Regions from separate parts of the Cytobacillus sp. IB215665 genome, predicted to be linked through region 3. Evidence: predicted binding sites of a transcription regulator. Region 3 holds the regulator's gene; each other region holds the start of a gene.

What was found. Region 3 encodes LexA, which represses DNA repair genes until DNA is damaged. Its sites were predicted from a motif close to CGAACATATGTTCG; they were not measured.
Region 1: the regulator LexA is predicted to act here: its motif matches at 4,222-4,235, upstream of SLH52_RS04190 (DNA polymerase thumb domain-containing protein).
Region 2: the regulator LexA is predicted to act here: its motif matches at 3,015-3,028, upstream of SLH52_RS22900 (YolD-like family protein).

Annotation. Positions count from the first base shown of each region.
Region 1 is NZ_JAXBME010000002.1:459,582-466,043, reverse strand. Features, by position in the region: gene SLH52_RS04210 (iron-sulfur cluster biosynthesis family protein) at 1-209, opposite strand, end outside; gene SLH52_RS04205 (CDGSH iron-sulfur domain-containing protein) at 370-567, shown strand; gene SLH52_RS04200 (oxidoreductase) at 1,045-2,103, shown strand; gene SLH52_RS04195 (YolD-like family protein) at 2,180-2,509, opposite strand; gene SLH52_RS04190 (DNA polymerase thumb domain-containing protein) at 2,905-4,164, opposite strand; gene SLH52_RS04185 (TetR/AcrR family transcriptional regulator) at 4,582-5,217, shown strand; gene SLH52_RS04180 (MFS transporter) at 5,249-6,462, shown strand, end outside.
Region 2 is NZ_JAXBME010000033.1:10,408-16,869, forward strand. Features, by position in the region: gene SLH52_RS22885 (hypothetical protein) at 566-688, opposite strand; gene SLH52_RS22890 (hypothetical protein) at 1,110-1,538, opposite strand; gene SLH52_RS22895 (hypothetical protein) at 2,116-2,376, shown strand; gene SLH52_RS22900 (YolD-like family protein) at 3,056-3,385, shown strand; gene SLH52_RS22905 (hypothetical protein) at 4,156-4,473, opposite strand; gene SLH52_RS22910 (hypothetical protein) at 4,503-4,691, opposite strand; gene SLH52_RS22915 (SHOCT domain-containing protein) at 4,780-4,968, opposite strand; gene SLH52_RS22920 (hypothetical protein) at 5,583-5,744, opposite strand; gene SLH52_RS22925 (sensor histidine kinase) at 5,848-6,462, opposite strand, start outside.
Region 3 is NZ_JAXBME010000016.1:76,300-82,761, reverse strand. Features, by position in the region: gene SLH52_RS17510 (TetR/AcrR family transcriptional regulator) at 71-676, opposite strand; gene lexA (transcriptional repressor LexA) at 1,404-2,027, opposite strand; gene SLH52_RS17500 (LysM peptidoglycan-binding domain-containing protein) at 2,270-2,584, shown strand; gene SLH52_RS17495 (recombinase family protein) at 2,597-3,247, shown strand; gene SLH52_RS17490 (DUF896 domain-containing protein) at 3,867-4,097, shown strand; gene tkt (transketolase) at 4,295-6,301, shown strand; gene SLH52_RS17480 (hypothetical protein) at 6,412-6,462, opposite strand, start outside.

The DNA of each region.
Region 1 (6,462 bases), on a different contig from region 3:
ACTGTTTTTGATTGATCAATTAGCAATGGTATAAAATTCGTATCCACTTTTATCTCATCATCATTTTCTTTATCAACAATCCACAATGCCGATACACCACTAACTACACAGCCGCACCCTTCTGTGTCATAAGCAAGCTTTAACAATTTACTTTGTTCCATATTAGTTTCTATATGATCTATTGCTTTTTTTGTAAATGTAATTTTCAAATTGATCCTTCTCCCTGTAAGTTTTCCTATCATTTTAGCATATTACCATAAGATATACTCATATTTTGTATACAAGCTCATTTATTTGCATATTCTCATAGTAATGAAGTTGAGTTTTTTTGATATTTGTAAAAAATACCCAATCAAAGGAGAGAAAAACATGTCTGATGTTCGAATTAAAGTGTTAGATAATGGACCATTACGAGTAACTGGTAACATTGAATTAACTGATGGTGATGGTAACAGTTTTGAAACGAAGCAAGCTTATTCTTTATGCCGGTGCGGCTTATCAAGTAAAGCTCCATATTGTGACGGATCTCATAAAGATAAATTCGAATCTTCTGTTCGAGCTGAGTAAACTCACAAAAGTAAAGGCTATTTTCATAAACATTGTTTACTACAAATGGGCAGAATGATGAGTATTATGAGAGCTTAATAATTGTAAAAGTATAAAAGTGCCACGAACGCTAGATTTCGTGGCATCTTCTTCTATTTAACGATGACTCTTGAGTAAAAAGACATTATACAAAAAATTACAAAAGACTCTTTTCGTAAACTTTGTTGCTATTTTTATTAAAAAAATGGATAATATGATGAGTTTTTTTAGAGCTTAATAATGTAAAAGTAGTAAAGCTGCCACGAATACTAGATGTATACGTGCTTATATCTTAGAACGTATAGCAACTATCAATGCGAAAAGAGCCTTAAATAACATAGTTGAACCTCAAAAGAGATGGAAAGTTAGCTACCAGTCTTGTTAGCTTTTCATTACTCCTTTACGACTACACATAAAATGTGTATACTACAACCATTCCAAATGAAAGAAGGAAAAATAATGAACAAAACCATACATGTTGGTCTCGTTGGTTTTGGATTTTCTGGACAAGTATTTCATGCACCATTTGTTCATTCTCATCCAAACCTGCAATTAACAAAAGTCGTTGAACGAACGAAAAGTCGTTCAAAGGAACTATACCCATACACAGAAGTTGTTCGTGACTTCGATGAACTGCTTGAAGACGAAGCAATTGATCTTGTTATCATTACTACCGCTAATGAGCTCCACTATCCTATGGTAAAGAAAGCCTTGCTGAAAAATAAACACGTGGTCGTCGAAAAACCTTTTACGATTTCCTCTGAAGAAGCAACACAATTAGCTAAACTAGCAAACAAACAAAATCGAGTGTTAAGTGTCTATCACAATCGTCGCTTTGATGGTGATTTTTTAACTATAAACCAGATCATTCAACAAAATCTACTTGGTCATATCGTCGAATTTGAGTCACACTACGATCGTTACCGAAATTTTTTAAAAGGCTCCTGGCGAGAAGACAATAGACCAGGATCAGGTATTTTGTATGATTTAGGCTCTCACTTAATCGACCAAGCAATCACATTATTCGGGTATCCTCATACTGTGACTGCTGATGTGCGAATTCAACGACCTATTGCTCAAACCGTTGATTCCTTCGATCTCAAATTAGATTACGATAACCTCAAGGTTTTACTAAAAGCTAGCATGTTAGTAAGGGAACCAGGACCTCGTTTTGTCATTCACGGCACAAACGGTTCTTTTGTTAAATATGGGATGGATCCACAAGAGGAACAATTAAAAAATGGCATGATGCCTACAAATATGATGTATGGAATAGAAAAGGTAGAGCATTGGGCCACCCTAAACACTGACCTTAAAGACCTACATTACAAAGGGAAAATTGAAACAATGAAGGGAAATTACATGAATTTCTACAATAATATTTATGATGCAATTGTAAATGACATGCCACTAATGGTAACCGGTGAGCAAGCATGTAATACTATCCGCATAATTGAGTTAGCGATGCAAAGTTCCGAAGAGGGTAGAAGTATACCTTTTACACCTCAATTAGTTTAATTCATACCCTCTATAGCGCTATTTATCGTTTATTCTCGAAAATCTTTTCTATACGTTCTTTTTTAGTATTTTTCATTTACAAAGGCTGAATGTCTACAATATTAACAAGCTGTACATCATGGATTTTTTCAACCAAATCTATGATGCGTACAGTTTTGTTAATGTGGTCTATAAAATGAATATTACCTTCAACATTATTTATCGCATGATTTTGATAATAGGAAAAAGATAATGTTTGATTTCCAGCTATACCGATATGAATCATTTCATTCAACTCTTCTAGCCGCTGCTCATCTAGCAAAGGCTTTGATGCTCTATGCTGATTTTTTTCTAACTCCCTTAACAGCTTTGTATGTTCAGGGAGCATCATTGATACCCATTTAATTGTTCCACGGTCTCGAATCACTTTTATCACTCTCCTTTTAAACTAGGTACAGCGCCTTCATTTGTAATGCTTCCAATGCTTGTCGAGAGGAGTCATGGATGACGACATTCCTCCGTTGCCCATAGGAAGTGGGCTGGTTTTAGGGGGAATTGGGTCGGCTCGCTTTTCCTTTTGTCCAGCTACAGCGCCTATCTCCTCGAGTCACTTCTCCATTACACCTAAAGGCAAAGAACGCCTTCATTTGTAATGCTTCCAGTGCTTGTCGGAGATGACCAAGGCACTTCCGCTTTTCCTTTTGTCCAGCTACAGCGCCTATCTCCTCGAGTCACTTCTCCATTACACCTAAAGGCAAAGAACGCCTTCATTTGTAATGCTTCCAGTGCTTGTCGGAGATGACCAAGGCACTTCCGCTTTTCCTATTGCTTATGGCCTCCTACTAGTGTGCTGCGGTGACGGGCTGTCCCTGCATTCGTATATGAAACTGCTCGCAAAATTGCATTTGAGCCGTATTTCCTCCTAATTTCATCCATACAGTAGCCGAGTGCTTGCTGCTTCGGTTTATTCATTTCAAACAGTGATAGTTGCATATTTAGATCATCCTCAATATTAGACAGTGCAATTGAGATTTTTCGTACTGTTTTATTTGTATAATGCTTTTGAAATAGCTCAATACAAACATTGTAAATGTCCATTGTAATATTTGTTGGTTCTTCAATTGTTTTTGAACGATAAAATCCGCCACCAAATTCATCTTTACTATATCCAATACCAAGACTAACCGTTCTTCCGACCTTTTTAGCTGCGCGAGTTCTTCTTGCCACCTCCTCACACATTTCTAATATTACTCGCTTTACATCTGTCGGATCTGGATAATCTCGTAATAAAATTTGACTTTTTCCAAAGCTAATTTGTCCTTGTAGGAAGGGTGCCCCAAGCTCTGAAAAGTCAACACCCCACGCGTGATAATATAGCTGATTTCCCATAATACCAAACTTTTGTTCAAGTTGTTTGAGGGAATAATTAGCAAGCTGCCCTACTGAGAATATTCCTATCCTGTTTAATCTTTTTTCCATTTTCCCACCAATTCCCCACATTTGACTAAGTGGTGAAAGCGGCCAAAGTTTTGTTTTCACATCATCATATGTCCATCGGGAAATCCCTGTTTTTTTCGCCTCTAAATCCAAGCATAATTTTGCCATAAGCATATTTGGTCCTATACCAATTGCACACGGAACTTCATATTCTCTCTCTATATCTTTTTTTAATTTTTGAGCTGTCGTTTCTGCATCACCCCATAGCTTCTCAGTACCATCCACTTGTAAAAAACTCTCATCAACGCTATACGTATGAACTGCTTCTCCCGGCACATAGCGCTGAAATAACTTAGTAAGTTCCATTGATATACGTAAGTATGTGCGCATCTTTGGATTGACGATTACAATTCGCGGGTCCTTAGGAATTTCAAATAAACGCGACCCTGTTCTAATACCAAATTCCTTCTTCAAGCGTGGTGAAGCTGCTAAAACAACACTCCCCTGTCTTTCTGTATCACCAACAACCGCTAAGTAGCATGTAAGTGGATCTAAATTCAATAGTACTGCTGCACAACTTGCAAAAAAGCTTTTCATATCAATACATAAGATGTTATGGTGAGGCATTTTGCTATAATCGATCAAATATAACACCCCTAAAGGAATATATGTTCGTATTATTATTATATTCAATATCTTAACCGAATATACGTTCGTTATCAATTGCAAATTGTTTCCAATAAGATATACTAAAATACCCAATGTTCGGTGACAAACACTGAAGCCACACAATGAAGGTGTTTTATTGTTTGAAAAGTGCTATTGTTAGATACTTCAGAAGACCCTTTGCTTAAACTTTGTTGCTTTTTTCACTTAAATTTGAGTAACTGATGTGTATAGTTTTTATAGGAGAAAAGATGCCACTTATTACTTGTAGCAATTAATGTGAAAATACCAGGGATTTATTCCACATAATTTTTTTTACAAATTATTCTTTTATTACTAAAGTATACATGTTATAATTTTGATTGATTAATCAATCAATGAATGTGAGGTCTAATTATGTCTAAACAATTATCTAAGAAGGAACAACTACGTGAAGAAAAACGACAAAGAATTTTACATGCAGCTATCACCCTCTTCTCGAAAAATGGCTATTCAGAAACAACGATTGCAGCTGTCGCCAAAGGTTCGGAAGTGAGTTTCGGAACTGTATTTACATATTTTCCAAATAAGGAGCAACTATTTGAGGCCGCGGTATTAGAACCGTTAAATGAAATCAAGCCGCTGTTTTTATGTCAAATTAACAAGGGTCAAACTCCCTTAGAACATCTTAAACAAATGGTTAAAGAGCATGTTATTACCTTTTCTCAAAAGGAAACCCATTTACGCTTAGTTCAGTATGTATTAGGGCAACATGAAAGGTTTCCAAAAATATTCGAGCAATTAGATTCTTTTTTCCATGACGTCATCGAAGCACTGGAGCCAATCATTATAGAAGGACAAAAACAAGGTGAGCTGCATACGTTGAATCCTGAAATCGTAGCAACATCTTATTTCCAATTTTTAAATGGGATTCGTGTAACAATTATTGATCCCCCTGACGGAATTATATGGAAGGCTCTTATCCCACAGGCGTTGCTCCTTTTTGCACCAGTAAATTCAAAGGATATTTACGATAGCACCCTCAATGAATAAAATGCTAATTTTAAAGGAAGGAGATTGAAAGATGAAAACAAACTTATTCAGCCCACTTAAAAACAAGCAGTTTAGAGCGTTATTTTCTGCACAAGTCGTATCAGATTTAGGAACATTGTTCGATTTAACTGCCCTTTTCGCTTTGTTTGCCTACCATTGGGAGCTAGGTCCTTATTATCTAGCATTATTGTCAATTGCATTTGGCTTACCGTGGGTTTTATTCGGTCCAGTCGCTGGAGTGTTTGCTGATCGACTTCCTCAGAAATTAGTCATGATTACTAGTGACCTCATCCGAGCCTTAGTTGTTTTTTGCTTAGTATTTGCCCCGAATGCTTATGTCGTCATTATTCTCGTAGCTATAAAAGGCTTTTTTAATGCATTATTTGATCCAGCAAAACAAAGTGCGATTAAACAAATTGTTCCAGATGATATGCTTCTTCAAGCAAATGCACTAAGTCAGCTGTCACTCAATCTTTCTAGGGTGCTTGGTCCTTCTCTTGGTGCGATTGTTTTAGCTATTTCAACTCCACAAACTGCATTTGTACTTGATTCAATTACATTTTTGCTTTCAGCAGTATTTTTACTAAAACTACCAAAAATGAGGCACAGCCGAGTAGAAGAAAAGGGTCATGAAAAACAAACGATGAATTCATTACAAACTTTCATTAACGAGTTAAAAGAAGGTCTGCAATATGTCGTTACAAACAAATTATTAATATTCTTAATTTCTTTTAACGGAGCTGTATTTTTCATCATTTTCCTATTCGATAGTATAGGTGTTCTGTTAGCAAAAAGCTTCGGCTTCAGTGAATCAATTTATGCTATTTTTAGCAGTGTTATCGGACTTGGAAGTATCATTGGTTCAATTATCATTAGTCGTCTAGGTAAAAGAATTAATGAGAAAGTATTGATGTGTTCCTCTGCTGTGTTGTTAGGTGTGTTAATTACACTAAACGGAGTGGGCGGTATAGGGTATATCCCCCCTTCATTACTGTTTTGGCTGTTGATATGGCTAATGATTGGAATATGTGTAGCAGTGATTACCATATGTTATGGCTACTTACTTCAAAAAACGACCCCGCAGCATGTCATGGGCCGGGTTTCCAGTATAGGTAACGCCATCATTAATGCATTTATCGTCATTTCTCCAGCATTGGGAGCTTTAATAGCAAGTATAATCGGAGTTGGGGGTGTATTTTTAATAGCTGGAATTGCAATGATTTTACTTGGAGGAATTGTAAGCTT
Region 2 (6,462 bases), on a different contig from region 3:
CATATCTTTATAGTAATAATTATGTAACAGACGTATTCGAATATGACGACAACTGTGATTGATGTGAAAACTCATAGCTTGATCACTACTTTACCTGTTGGAGATAATGTTGTAACTGCCCAACCTACCTTTTTTTATGAGCTTATAGGCGATTTCAAGAGCTTAGGCTTATTTTCTCTCCTGTCTAAGAGTTAAGAGGGACGAAGGGGGGTAGCTTTATACCGCAAAGTAAATATTTTATTATTATGTAAAATAACAAAGTTCCAATTTTTCATTACTGAATAACTGGAACTAATAGACTCATTAATCATTATTTCTCCTACATCATATTATTTGTACGCACTTCTTTTTTAAATACTGTTGTTTCTCTGGATACCACACGCCATGTACATCGTGCCAAACTTAACTACATGGCTCTGTCTTTTCATCACATTCTATCTCTACAATTAGATTTTTTCCAGCCACAACCATTATTTCTATTTTATCAAATTAAAAATAAAAACAATTTTTGAGCATTCGTTTCCATGCCTCTTAAAGCTAAAGTTATAGGCTGTATTATACCGTTTCAAGTAAAACTAACAGCTACTTCTCCCTCTCCTGTTGGATTGTCTTGATTTTTAATTAATACGACCTCTCCATGAAATCCAACTGCTCTAACGTGGTATACTTCCACCATATTATTTGACATACTATCTAAGCTCTAAGCCATGACAAAGACAGTCGCATTGCGTTACGTTTTCAACTGTACTCCCCTAACCTATACTGCCCCTTTTTAATTCCATCACAAGTTACATTTACATCCAGATTCTCACCAGTCTTAATATTCACCTCTATATTAGTTACATTTAACAACGAAAAAACTTTGCTAGTGTTTCGAGTAAATAAATCTAATGTTATAAGCTGGGTGAAATTACCTTTAGTCAATGTCAGCGGTTTAACTTCATCTATAGAAAAAGCCAATACAGACGCGAAGGAAATTAAGAAAATACCCCGAATTACTCTGTTTAAGAGCAAATATCTTATCAGTAAGTTATTTATAACGTCTTATCGAAATACAAACGATCGCCCTTGAAGAATATTTCGTCTGAGGGTGATTTGTTAAGTTGAAACTACGGATTAGTGCTAGGCAGCGACGGACTTATACATCTATCGATGAGTTTATAAGAATAGATACCTAAACAATCTCCTCCCCCATCACTCATGCAGGTTACTGTGACATTAGTAACATTTGTATATGCAATACCTAGAGTATTGGTACTATCTGGATCATTTGGAAGAGGAATATCTAGTACAACATCTACACCGTTTGTCGTGATAGTAACACTAAGGCCACAGGCAGAATCCTCTCCTATAGAAATTTCTCCAGACAATAGACCTCTAAAGTTCCCACCAAAGATCGGCATAGATTGACCACAAGTAAGGTTTATGTTACCATTTCGTGAATCAATTTCCATCGGACAATCGCAGCAAGCTATCTTTTCCGTACTGACCGTCTTAGTACTTCCGCAACAGGAGGATTTTGAAACATAGGCACCCATAAAAGAACCTCTTTTCATAATTTGTTTGGAGTATTGTATGCAAAGTTATATATTTTTGATTAGACGGGTACGTAAAAATTCTTAGGTGAACTGACGTCAACAAGTAAACTGCAACGTACAGCGATCACCGTTATTTTATCTGTAACAATGTAGTATAGAAATTGAGGTATATAAAAACTATTTAACCCACCTTTCACACATGAAATTTAATAAAACACAACATCCAATATGTTGGTTACTCAAAAAAATCCCTAGATAATTCTAGGGATTAGAAAAATGAAAAAAAGAAATATGGTTATGTACAACCACGATCTAATTTATCACATAATTGTAAATATATAGTTTTGTATTTTTGGATTTATTGTGAACTTTTTTAATTTTAGGTAATTGTTATTTTAACTTTTGTGCCCAAAGAATCTCAAACATAATTATTCTTGTTTTCACACTTCAGTTATCGTTCTGCCTCATAGGTATAAATACATTTCTTATATTATGTACTATTATCTACACATAAGAGCTTAATGAGACATACTATAAATTTGATATTTATATTAATATATTGAGAGGATGAAAAATTATGGCTCATAATTGTACTTTTTTAAGTTTGTTCACTTTAGCATTCTGTGATTCTTGTAAAACGGATTATGATATTGCGGATAAAGTTGAAGGTGCCATTAATAGTTTAACCGACGTTGATATTGCTAAGCAATTTGAGAGAATGCTTGAGATTAGTGATGCAACAGACGATGCAAATTGCAGATTTCTTAGTTTATTCACTTTAGTATTCTGCGACTGTAAAGAAGAAGATCCTAAACCTAAACCACCTTGGGTTAAGTAAATATATATCTATCGCTATTCTTTACTATTGAAAGAGTACTCAAATTCGGGTATTCTTTCATTTTGTCTAACATTTTTATCTTGATTTGAGACAAAATTTACATTTCTTTATCGAACTATATAATAGTTGAACTACTCACCACTTAGCTTCGCTTGAAGTGGGAGATTCCTACGAACACTATAGCGTAACCGCAAGTTATTTAGCAGGCTCTACGGGTAGTCCCTAGCCTGAAAGCAAAGCTTGTACGTTTACTCACACGCTCCCTACTTTAGCTTGGTTTTCGCAACTTCGGCGAGCGTGGGCGATGGAACGTTGAAGATTTTACGTTGCAGACGAATTCCTACAACAACCTCATATCTTCAGTTTTCAAAGAGCAATCTGTACAAGTATATTCTACCAATAGTTTTGGCTGACGCCAACCGACATTCATCTCACATCTACTCATTGGGCTTCGCCCTTCTCATTCCTTGAGGTGAGAGTCTTCTGCCGGAAAAAGATAAATGTAAAATTTTCACCCTCCTACTCATATGAATACGAGTAATTAAGTTGGAAATTCCTATCCGAGTACAAAATAAGTTATTCCCAATCATTTGTGAGGGCAGATAACTAGATTTTTTATAACTTATTTCTTTACTACACGAACATATTTTCGTATATAATAAGTATAGAGGTGATACGTTTGAAAGATCGAGGAATTATGAAATGGATGCCCGCATTTATACAACCTGAACATATGAAGATAATGAAAGAAGCAAAGGCTGATTATTATAAGGTGCGAAAGCCTGTTTTAGATGAGCATGAGATAGAGGAAATTAATAGTACCGTCCTAGAAGCTATGGAGTTTACACAAGAAGTGACTGTGACATATTTTGAGAACGGGGCTTTTAAGCCATGTATGGGATATATTCATTTTATAGATCAATTCCATAGGCATATTAGAGTAACCGATAAATTTGATGAAATACATATAATTAAATTTGAAAACATTATAAATGTACAAATAATATAACAATCATCATGATGTACCTAACAGAGTATATTCAAAAAAAATCTAACTATAAGGGTACATTTTATTTTGAGTAAGGATGTTCTTTTTAAATGACTGTTTTCGCATTAATTGTTTCTTTTCGTAATAAGAGCTAAACACGTACACAACTAGAGCTTGTAGCACCTTTTCTTCTGTACAACAATGAATAACATGTCAAATCACTTTTTTGTATAACATTAGCAGCACAGTTTACGAAAAGAGCCTTTCATAATTAGATTAAAACAGTTTGATTTGGTGCTAAAATGTAATTTGATATTATATTTTTAGAAATACAAATAGTAAACGTAATTCCAACACCAGCTGCAACTCCCTATCAATATTGTTTAGGATAAGATTGGAACGAGCTTTGGATTTCAAAAACAGCAGTTATAGTTCACTATAGAAATTGGCTAAGAATTGATCGGGAATTTATAACTATTCAACACATTTGTATCAAAAAAACTATAAAAAAAGCCGCCGATCAATTTCAGACGGCTTTTTTACCTTGCTTATAAGTACTTTAATATTTGTTCATATTCTCCTTTATCAATTTCCCCTTGAACATAACGTAGTTTTAATACATCTAATGGATTATTGACTTCTATGATTTTGTTTCCCTGTTTTAATAACAGTTAGCAAATCCAAAATTATGTTTTTGGCCATTGTTATTAATTAGATTAAATCACTCGTTTTCTAAAGATAGTAAAATATTATAATAGATAGTACTAGGTTTAACACCCGATCTCACCGCTTTACAGCTTAATAGTTTGTAAAATAGTTTGGAGTTCCTCATGTGTAATCTCACCTCGAGCATAACGCAACTTTGCAACCTCTTCTGCATCAATGGCTGTTGCATCCTGTTGATTATAAGGTGAAGCGGTTGTTTGTTGTTTCTTTTGATTTTTAAATATTAGAAGTAAAACTACTGTGATAAGACTCACCACAATAATTGTCATAAAAGAACTATTAAACATCATATCAAACTGGTTGAACCCTGATGTCATTCCATTATATCCATAAAACCCTCCATTACTACCTCCAAAGGATCCCATTTGTCCACCATTCATCATATTCGTTTCTCCTTTCCAATTTGTATAGTTTATAATAATTCTATTAATTTTTGATATTCTTCTGTAGAAATTTGACCTGATGCATATCTATAATCGACTACATCTTTAAGACCGTTAGTGCTGTTGGCTCTTTTTGATGGTATATTGCTTAAAAGCTTTTGTAGTTCACCAGTTTTATACAGATAAAAACTAATAGCCAAAATAAGTAATAAAAACATAGTATCATTCCTCCAATAATTATATTTTCGAACTTTTGCAGGTTAAAAGTAATTGACCTGCTATTATTAATGCAAACTCATTCCTCACTTATAGAATCTTTTTCTTGATTTGTTCAAATTCTTCATAGGTAATTTCACCTGCTGCAAGTCTAGACTTGGCAATTTCTATTGCATTAGAACTTGTTGCTGACGGATTTCTTTTTTTGGCAACCGGATATTGATTATTAATTACTAAATATATAAGATAGCCAATGATTAAAAAACCCAATATCATCATGAATGATCCTCCTCCATATCTTTGAGTATTTGACTTATTGATTTTTCTGTATTAACAGTATAGTGAAACATCTAATTGCCTCCTTGTTTTTTGTGTAAAATATGAAATTGTTTTCTTTACTTGCTCTTATTATAAGCAAAACTTGTAAAGATCTTATGAGCAACTTATGTGGAAGTTATGTAGGTTTAATTACTATTAACAAAAATGAAAGGAGCACGAATAAAAACAAAAAAAATTAAGTCAGTTGACTTAATCTCCTATTTCTATATTAGTACACATATTTAATACTAGTTTTTAAACTTACTGGACCTTAATGATTAAAAAATGATTTCTGAAAACTTTCAACTCTAAAATTTATTTTCAGGTGTTGTTATTAACTTTCTAACAATCCTGTAAATTTATATTATCCAAAGTTTTTCGGTTTATATCCATCATCTTTCCTACTATTTCATTCTCACTTCTTACATGTTTCAACAGGATAATTTCCCCATCCACATTACAGACTCTGCCCATTTTTTAGTCCTTTTACAGGATCAGTTATAGAGCAATATACACAAGTTGCTATAACATAATTAAAAGCACTGTCAGAAAAATCCATCTGTAGCGCATCCATTTCATCTAGCGTTAATTGATATGGTAGAGAAAGAGTATTTAGCTTCTTCTAGAACGTTTCCTTTTACATTTTTGAGTAAACCTTCCCTCCAACTCTCCTTTATCATCCTATCTATGGAATCGTATATCCCGAATATAACTCTCTTAATCGTTTCAGTCTTCATATCGATTCTCTCCTAGAAATATATTGGAGTAAATTTTGTTACTTAAAAAATTAAAAATTCAGAGCCACTATAGACAAAAGGAGTAAACTTGACGATATTGACCTTACTTTGTTGGGAACTGTATTTCTACAGTTGTCCCAACGTTTAATTGACTTGTAATTTTAATATCTCCTTGGTGTGCATCTACTAGCGCCTTGACAATTGATAACCCAATTCCCACTCCTCCCGTTTTCCGATCACGAGATTTATCACCTCGATAGAACCTTTCAAATAAGAATGGAAGGTCAACCTCACTTATTCCTTCTCCTTCATCTTTAATTATGAAAGCAATTTGATCAAGATTTACTTCTATATGAATAGAAACTGTTTTTCCTTGTGGTGTATATTGTAGGGCATTGTTCACTACATTAGTTAAGATTTGAATGATTTTATCACGATCTCCTGTAAACCATAATGGTTCTTCAGGCGATTCAATTTTTAAATCCACTCCTTTTTTCATAAATAATGGACTGAATTGATTTTTTATAAAAAATAAGAGTTTTTCAATCTCGATCTTTGTTTTATCTAATCTAATTTGTGGATTTTCCGCCGCTATTAATGTTTCTAATTCATTGACTAGACGAACTAACCTCATAAGTTCCTCATGACATTGCTCTAACCTCTTTAAGTCAGGCTCCCATACACCATCTTGAAATGCTTCAATATGACTTCTTAACGT
Region 3 (6,462 bases):
ATCAGGTGGTTAGGTAAAGACTTGAATCTTCAACTACTTTGCTGATGTCAACATGTGATAGTTTTGATCATCACTGATCTGCCAGGCCATTTTTCAGGAAATCAATTAAGTAGTTTAGGCTTGATTCATAGTTGTCAGGCTTTGACATATCAGCTACATCCACAATATTAGTGAACAAGAAGCCAATTAATGATTGGACGAATTCGAGTGGTAGTGTCTGCCTTATTTCACCTTTGTTATAGGATGCTTCAATGAGCTTGTTCATTTGATCATTATCCTGAAAATTATGCCTTGTCAATGCCTTTTCGTATATGTCAGTTCCTTTTTCTTTAATAAAGCTGTTTGCAAAACGGTTAATATCTGGGTATTTATTGGCAAATTGCATTCCAACCTGGATTTGTGTTTTAAATATTGTAAAAATGTCTTTGGAATAATCACTTGGCTTCATAACTTTGACAAGGAATTCTTGCTTTTTATGAATTAACATGTCTATGAGATTTAAGTAAAGATCTTCCTTGTTGTTAAAATGATAGTAAAATGATCCCTTACTCATATTCGCCGTCTTCAATATATGATTTAATGAGGCTTTGTCATAGCCTTTTTCCACAAATTCATTTAATGCTGCTTGCATTAAGTCATCTGAGTGTTCGAATTCTTTATTAAATCCTTGCGTCAATTACATCATCTCCTACAAGTTTTTAATCTTAATAGTTAGCTCTGTCCGTAAACTTTGTTGCTTTAAATCCTTATTCTGAAGATATAGACGTCGTTACTCAATATACATTGTTTTATATGTGAAATGATGGCACGAAATCTAGCTGTATTCGAGTTTGTGTTTTAGTTAAGTAAAACACGCTATGTGGAAATGGCCTAATAGTTAATGCTGCTTCCTTATTATACATAATAGACCGTATGGTCTAGACCGTCAAGTCTAATCCGGGGTAATAAGCATAAAATTAATGGTCATAGTGTGGGAAATATGAGAGCAAGTTACTAAGAAATTCATTGAATGATAAAGTTAAAACTAAAGACTTTTTTCGTGAACTTTGTTTTTTTACTAAAAATGGACAGTGTTATTAGTTTTATAGGAGATCAATAATTAAAAATGTAGAAAAGGTGTCTCGAACACTATATATACGTGTGTATATCTTAAAACTAAAAAGCAGCAACCATTGTGAAAATAGCAAATAAAAATAAGTTGGCAGGGAGCTTACTATATGACGAAAAAATCCTTAGCTCTGACGTTCTAAGCTAAGGATTGGATTATAATATGAGATCGTATGAATACATTAAAAAGCATTGTGGACAGCTAACCTGTATGTTAATCGAACTGATTGGTACAACCTTTTAAAAGTGACTATTTGTCAAAGAGTAGATCATACATTCGTTATGTATCATAATGTTTAATGAATCGTACGATACACCCCGATCACTTTTCCTAATATAGCTACATTACGAAGAATAATAGGTTCTAAAGTTGAGTTTTCTGGCTGAAGTCTTATGTAGTCTTTTTCTTTAAAAAATCTCTTAACTGTTGCCTCATCATCTTCGGTCATTGCAACAACGATATCTCCATTGGAAGCAGTTTGTTGTTGCCGAACAATGACGTGATCCCCATCTAATATACCAGCTTCAATCATGCTATCTCCCATTACTTCAAGCATAAAAACATTTTCGTCAGGAGATACAAGTTTATCAGGAAGAGGGAAGTATTCTTCAACATTTTCAATCGCTGTTATTGGTTGACCAGCTGTTACCTTTCCTATGATTGGCACATTCATTACGTTATTTTTTGGGATTACATCAGCAGGATCTAAATCTAATATTTCAATTGCTCTAGGTTTCGTTGGGTCTCTACGGATTAGTCCCTTACTTTCTAGACGAGATAAATGACCATGAACTGTTGAGCTTGAAGCTAGCCCTACCGCTTCTCCAATTTCTCTAACAGAAGGTGGATATCCCTTTGATTGTACTTCTTGTTTTATGAAATCTAGTATGTCTTGTTGCCTTTTCGATAATTTTGCCATCGTTAGCACCTCATTATAATAATCTTTTCTATTGTTAGCATGTATACCCGTTCATAACATTTAAAAATTAACATCGTCTATTAACACTGTAAGGATATACTAGAAAGATTTTACTTTCATTCATTATAGCACGACTTGTTATGTATAACAAACGTAAGTTCGTAAAAATGTTGACATAAAACATTTGTTCGTATACAATAACTAAAAACGAACATGTATTCTGTTAATCAGGGGGACTTATTATGAAACAATCTAAAATTTACTATATCTTGTTTTTTACTGTTTTTATCGGCTTTGCTTTTGCACTAATTACTTCTTATAAAGATATCGAGAAAAATGATTACATTACTATTAAAGTAGAAGATGGAGATACACTTTGGGATATTGCGTCCGAGTATAGTAACAGTCACGATTTATCAATCAATGACTTTATAAGTTGGGTAGAGGATGTAAATCAAATAGCTCCTGATAGAATTTTTTATGGTGATGAAATTTATATTCCAGTGTTAAAATCAGAAGGTAATAAAATGTATGATACTTATGCTGTTAACAATTAATCGGAGGTAGAAATGGAAAAAGCAATAATATATTGTCGTGTTAGTACAAATAAACAAACACAGGAGACATCGTTAACACGACAAAAGGAAGAATTACTTCAGCTTGCAAACAGTTATCATTTTGATGTGAAGAAAGTGGTAGTAGAAAGAGCAAGTGGATATGACATGGATAGAGATGGCATTTATGAGTTATTGAATGAAATTAAGGAACAGCATATCGATGCCCTTTTAATACAAGATGAGACGAGGCTAGGTAGGGGTAATGCTAGAATAGCTTTGCTGCATTTTATTTTAAAAGAACAAGTTAAAATATACACAGTTCATCATCATGGAGAGTTACAATTGTCTGAAGCTGATTCCATGATGTTGGAAATTGTCAGCATTGTTGAGGAATATCAACGAAAAATACATAATTTAAAAATTAAACGGGGAATGAAACGAGCTATCGAAGAAGGATATAGACCTGAGAGGAATTTAAAAAACATCCATGTAAGCTCAGGTAGAGAAAGAAAGGAAATACCTATTGAGGAAATCATAAGGTTACGACAAAATAATCTCACGTTTTCAGATATAGCGGCAACATTACGTGGTCTTGGATTTGATGTGTCAAAAGCAACGGTACATCGACGTTATAAAGAATATATGCATAATAATTTAGAGTAGATGGCTAACAATAGAATGGAAGAATGCTGTAGTATACAATTTACAATTGTATACTTTTAATACGTTGTTATTGTAAGGAAAATTCGTTAGGCTGTGTTCGTAACTTTGTAACTATTGTTTACAAATTAGTACAAAATAATTTGACTTTACATGTTAGTCATCGTTGTAGAGATGAAAAGATGCCTCAACCTTTAGTTGAGTCTTAATACGAAAAACAATAATCAATGTGAAAACAGCCTTTCGTAAACTTTTGTTGCTATTATAATAACAAGAAGACAGAAAGACGGAGTTTCGTCGGATCCCCAAAATTATAAGTAGTAGAAAAGGTACCACAAAAGTTAGGTGTATACGTGCTTAAATCATAGTCTGAAAAGCAACAATCTTTATGAAATTAAACTATTAAAATGGCACTTTTGGCAATATCATTGTATTCAAGTTTAGTGGAAGGTTAGATCGTATTATAATATTGACATTATTTTCAGCGAAGAAAAGATGGGGTTAATGCTAATTGCATAAGTCTTTAGTTTTTTGTACTAAAACAAAACCGTTGAAAATGAAGCTCTCTTCTTGTAATATGTACAGAACATAATATTCTATTGTATAGAAAGGAAGCATTTACGTGTTATCAAATGAAAAAATTAATCGCATTAACTATTTGTCAAAAAAATCAAAATCATCTGGGTTAACGGATGAAGAAAAACGTGAACAACAGGATTTACGCAAGGAATATATTCAATCGTTTCGTAATTCGATGGAAAATACTTTACATTCAGTAAAAGTAGTAGATAAAGAAGGAAATGATGTTACGCCTACAAAATTAAAAAAGAGTAAGAATAGCCGTTTTCATTAAGGCTTAATTTTACAATCTTTCTAAATTATAGGCTGAATGAAGGAAGTTTAAGGATACATCATAGTATGTATCGTTTTTTGTACATACTATGATAAGATGTTTTCTTGAACAAAATGTATCTTTTTTTCACAATGTATGTACATTTGTTCATTTTGAATATATGATATGTACTATAATGATTGAAAGGGTGGTATTTTATGTCACTTAATATTGATGATTTATCTATTGCTGCAATCAGAACTTTATCGATTGATGCAATTGAGAAAGCTAACTCAGGACATCCTGGCATGCCGATGGGAGCTGCTCCTATGGCATATACGTTGTGGACTAAATATATGAACCACAACCCGTCTAATCCTCAATGGTTTAATCGTGATCGCTTTGTATTATCAGCTGGGCACGGATCAATGCTATTATATAGCTTATTACATTTAAGTGGTTATGACGTAACGATGGATGATATTAAAAACTTCCGTCAATGGGGAAGCAAAACACCAGGACACCCAGAATTTGGGCATACTGCTGGAGTAGAAGCAACAACAGGGCCACTTGGTCAAGGTATCGCGATGGCTGTTGGTATGGCTATGGCTGAAAGACATATGGCATCTACATATAATAAAGATACATTTAATGTTGTAGACCACTACACGTATACAATTTGTGGTGACGGTGACTTAATGGAAGGTGTATCAGCTGAGGCAGCATCGCTCGCAGGTCACCTTAAGCTAGGACGTCTAGTTGTGTTATATGATTCCAACGATATATCTTTAGACGGCGACCTCGATAAGTCATTCTCTGAAAGTATCAAAAACCGTTACCAATCATACGGCTGGCAGTATATTCGTGTTGAAGATGGTAATGATATACAAGAATTATCGCAAGCTATTGAAGAAGCAAAGGGTGATACTGACCATCCAACGATGATTGAGATTAAAACAGTCATTGGCTACGGAGCACCTAATAAGTCAGGTAAGTCAGCAGTACACGGATCGCCACTAGGTGCAGATGAGTTAAAATTAACGAAAGAGGCCTACAACTGGACATTTGAAGAAGATTTCCATGTACCGTCTGAAGTGTACGACAATTTCTCTGCTACTGTGAAGGATGCTGGTAGTAAAAAAGAAGATGAATGGAACCAAATGTTTGCTCATTATAAGGAACAATACCCTGAATTAGCAGCACAACTAGAAGCAGCTATTACAGGAAAGCTTCCAAGTGGTTGGGAAAAGGAATTACCAACTTATGAGGAAGGAAGTAGCCTAGCGACAAGATCCTCTTCTGGTGAGGTATTAAATGCTATAGCTAATAGTGTTCCACAATTTATAGGTGGATCTGCTGATCTAGCAGGATCTAATAAAACAATGATTAAAGAGTCAAATGACTTTATGCCAAATTCATATGAAGAAAAAAATATATGGTTTGGTGTACGTGAGTTTGCCATGGGAGCTGCTCTAAACGGCATGACACTTCATGGTGGTGTGAAAGTATTTGGTGGGACTTTCTTTGTATTTTCTGATTACTTGCGTCCTGCCATTCGCTTAGCAGCTTTAATGAAATTACCAGTAACTTATGTATTTACCCATGATAGTATTGCTGTTGGTGAGGATGGACCAACTCACGAGCCAGTTGAACAGCTGCCAGCACTACGTGCAATGCCTGGACTATCAGTCATTAGACCGGGTGATGCGAATGAGACAGCTGCAGCTTGGCAGGTGTCAATTGAAGCTACTGATAAGCCACACGCACTTGTTCTTACACGTCAGAACTTGCCTACTTTACCAAATACGAAGCGTGATGCATATGAAGGTGTAAAGCGAGGAGCATATGTTGTGTCTCCAGCAAGTAATGACAATGTAGATGCATTGCTATTAGCATCTGGCTCAGAGGTTAGTCTAGCTGTTGAGGCGCAGAAGTCATTAGCTAATGATGGCGTTCATGTATCAGTTGTTAGTATGCCATCTTGGGATCGTTTTGAAGAACAATCACAAGAATATAAAGATGCTGTTTTACCTAAAAACATTAAAAAACGCTTAGGTATTGAAATGGCTTCTTCATTAGGCTGGGAAAGGTATACTGGTGATGAAGGTGATATTTTAGCGATCAATCAGTTTGGCGCATCTGCACCTGGAGAAAAAATAATGGCAGAGTATGGTTTTACAGTTGAAAACGTAGTAAACAAAGTAAAGAACTTATTACAAAAATAAGCAAAAGAGGGCCTTTTTTAAAGGGCTCTTTTTTTTAGGTGTTTTCGCATAGATTTTTTTAATAAACACGAAAACCACTAGATTATTATGTTTACGACAACAGCCTTTCTTTAACTTCTCCAACGTAAAATAATACTTAAATGGCAACAATCAATTTCACT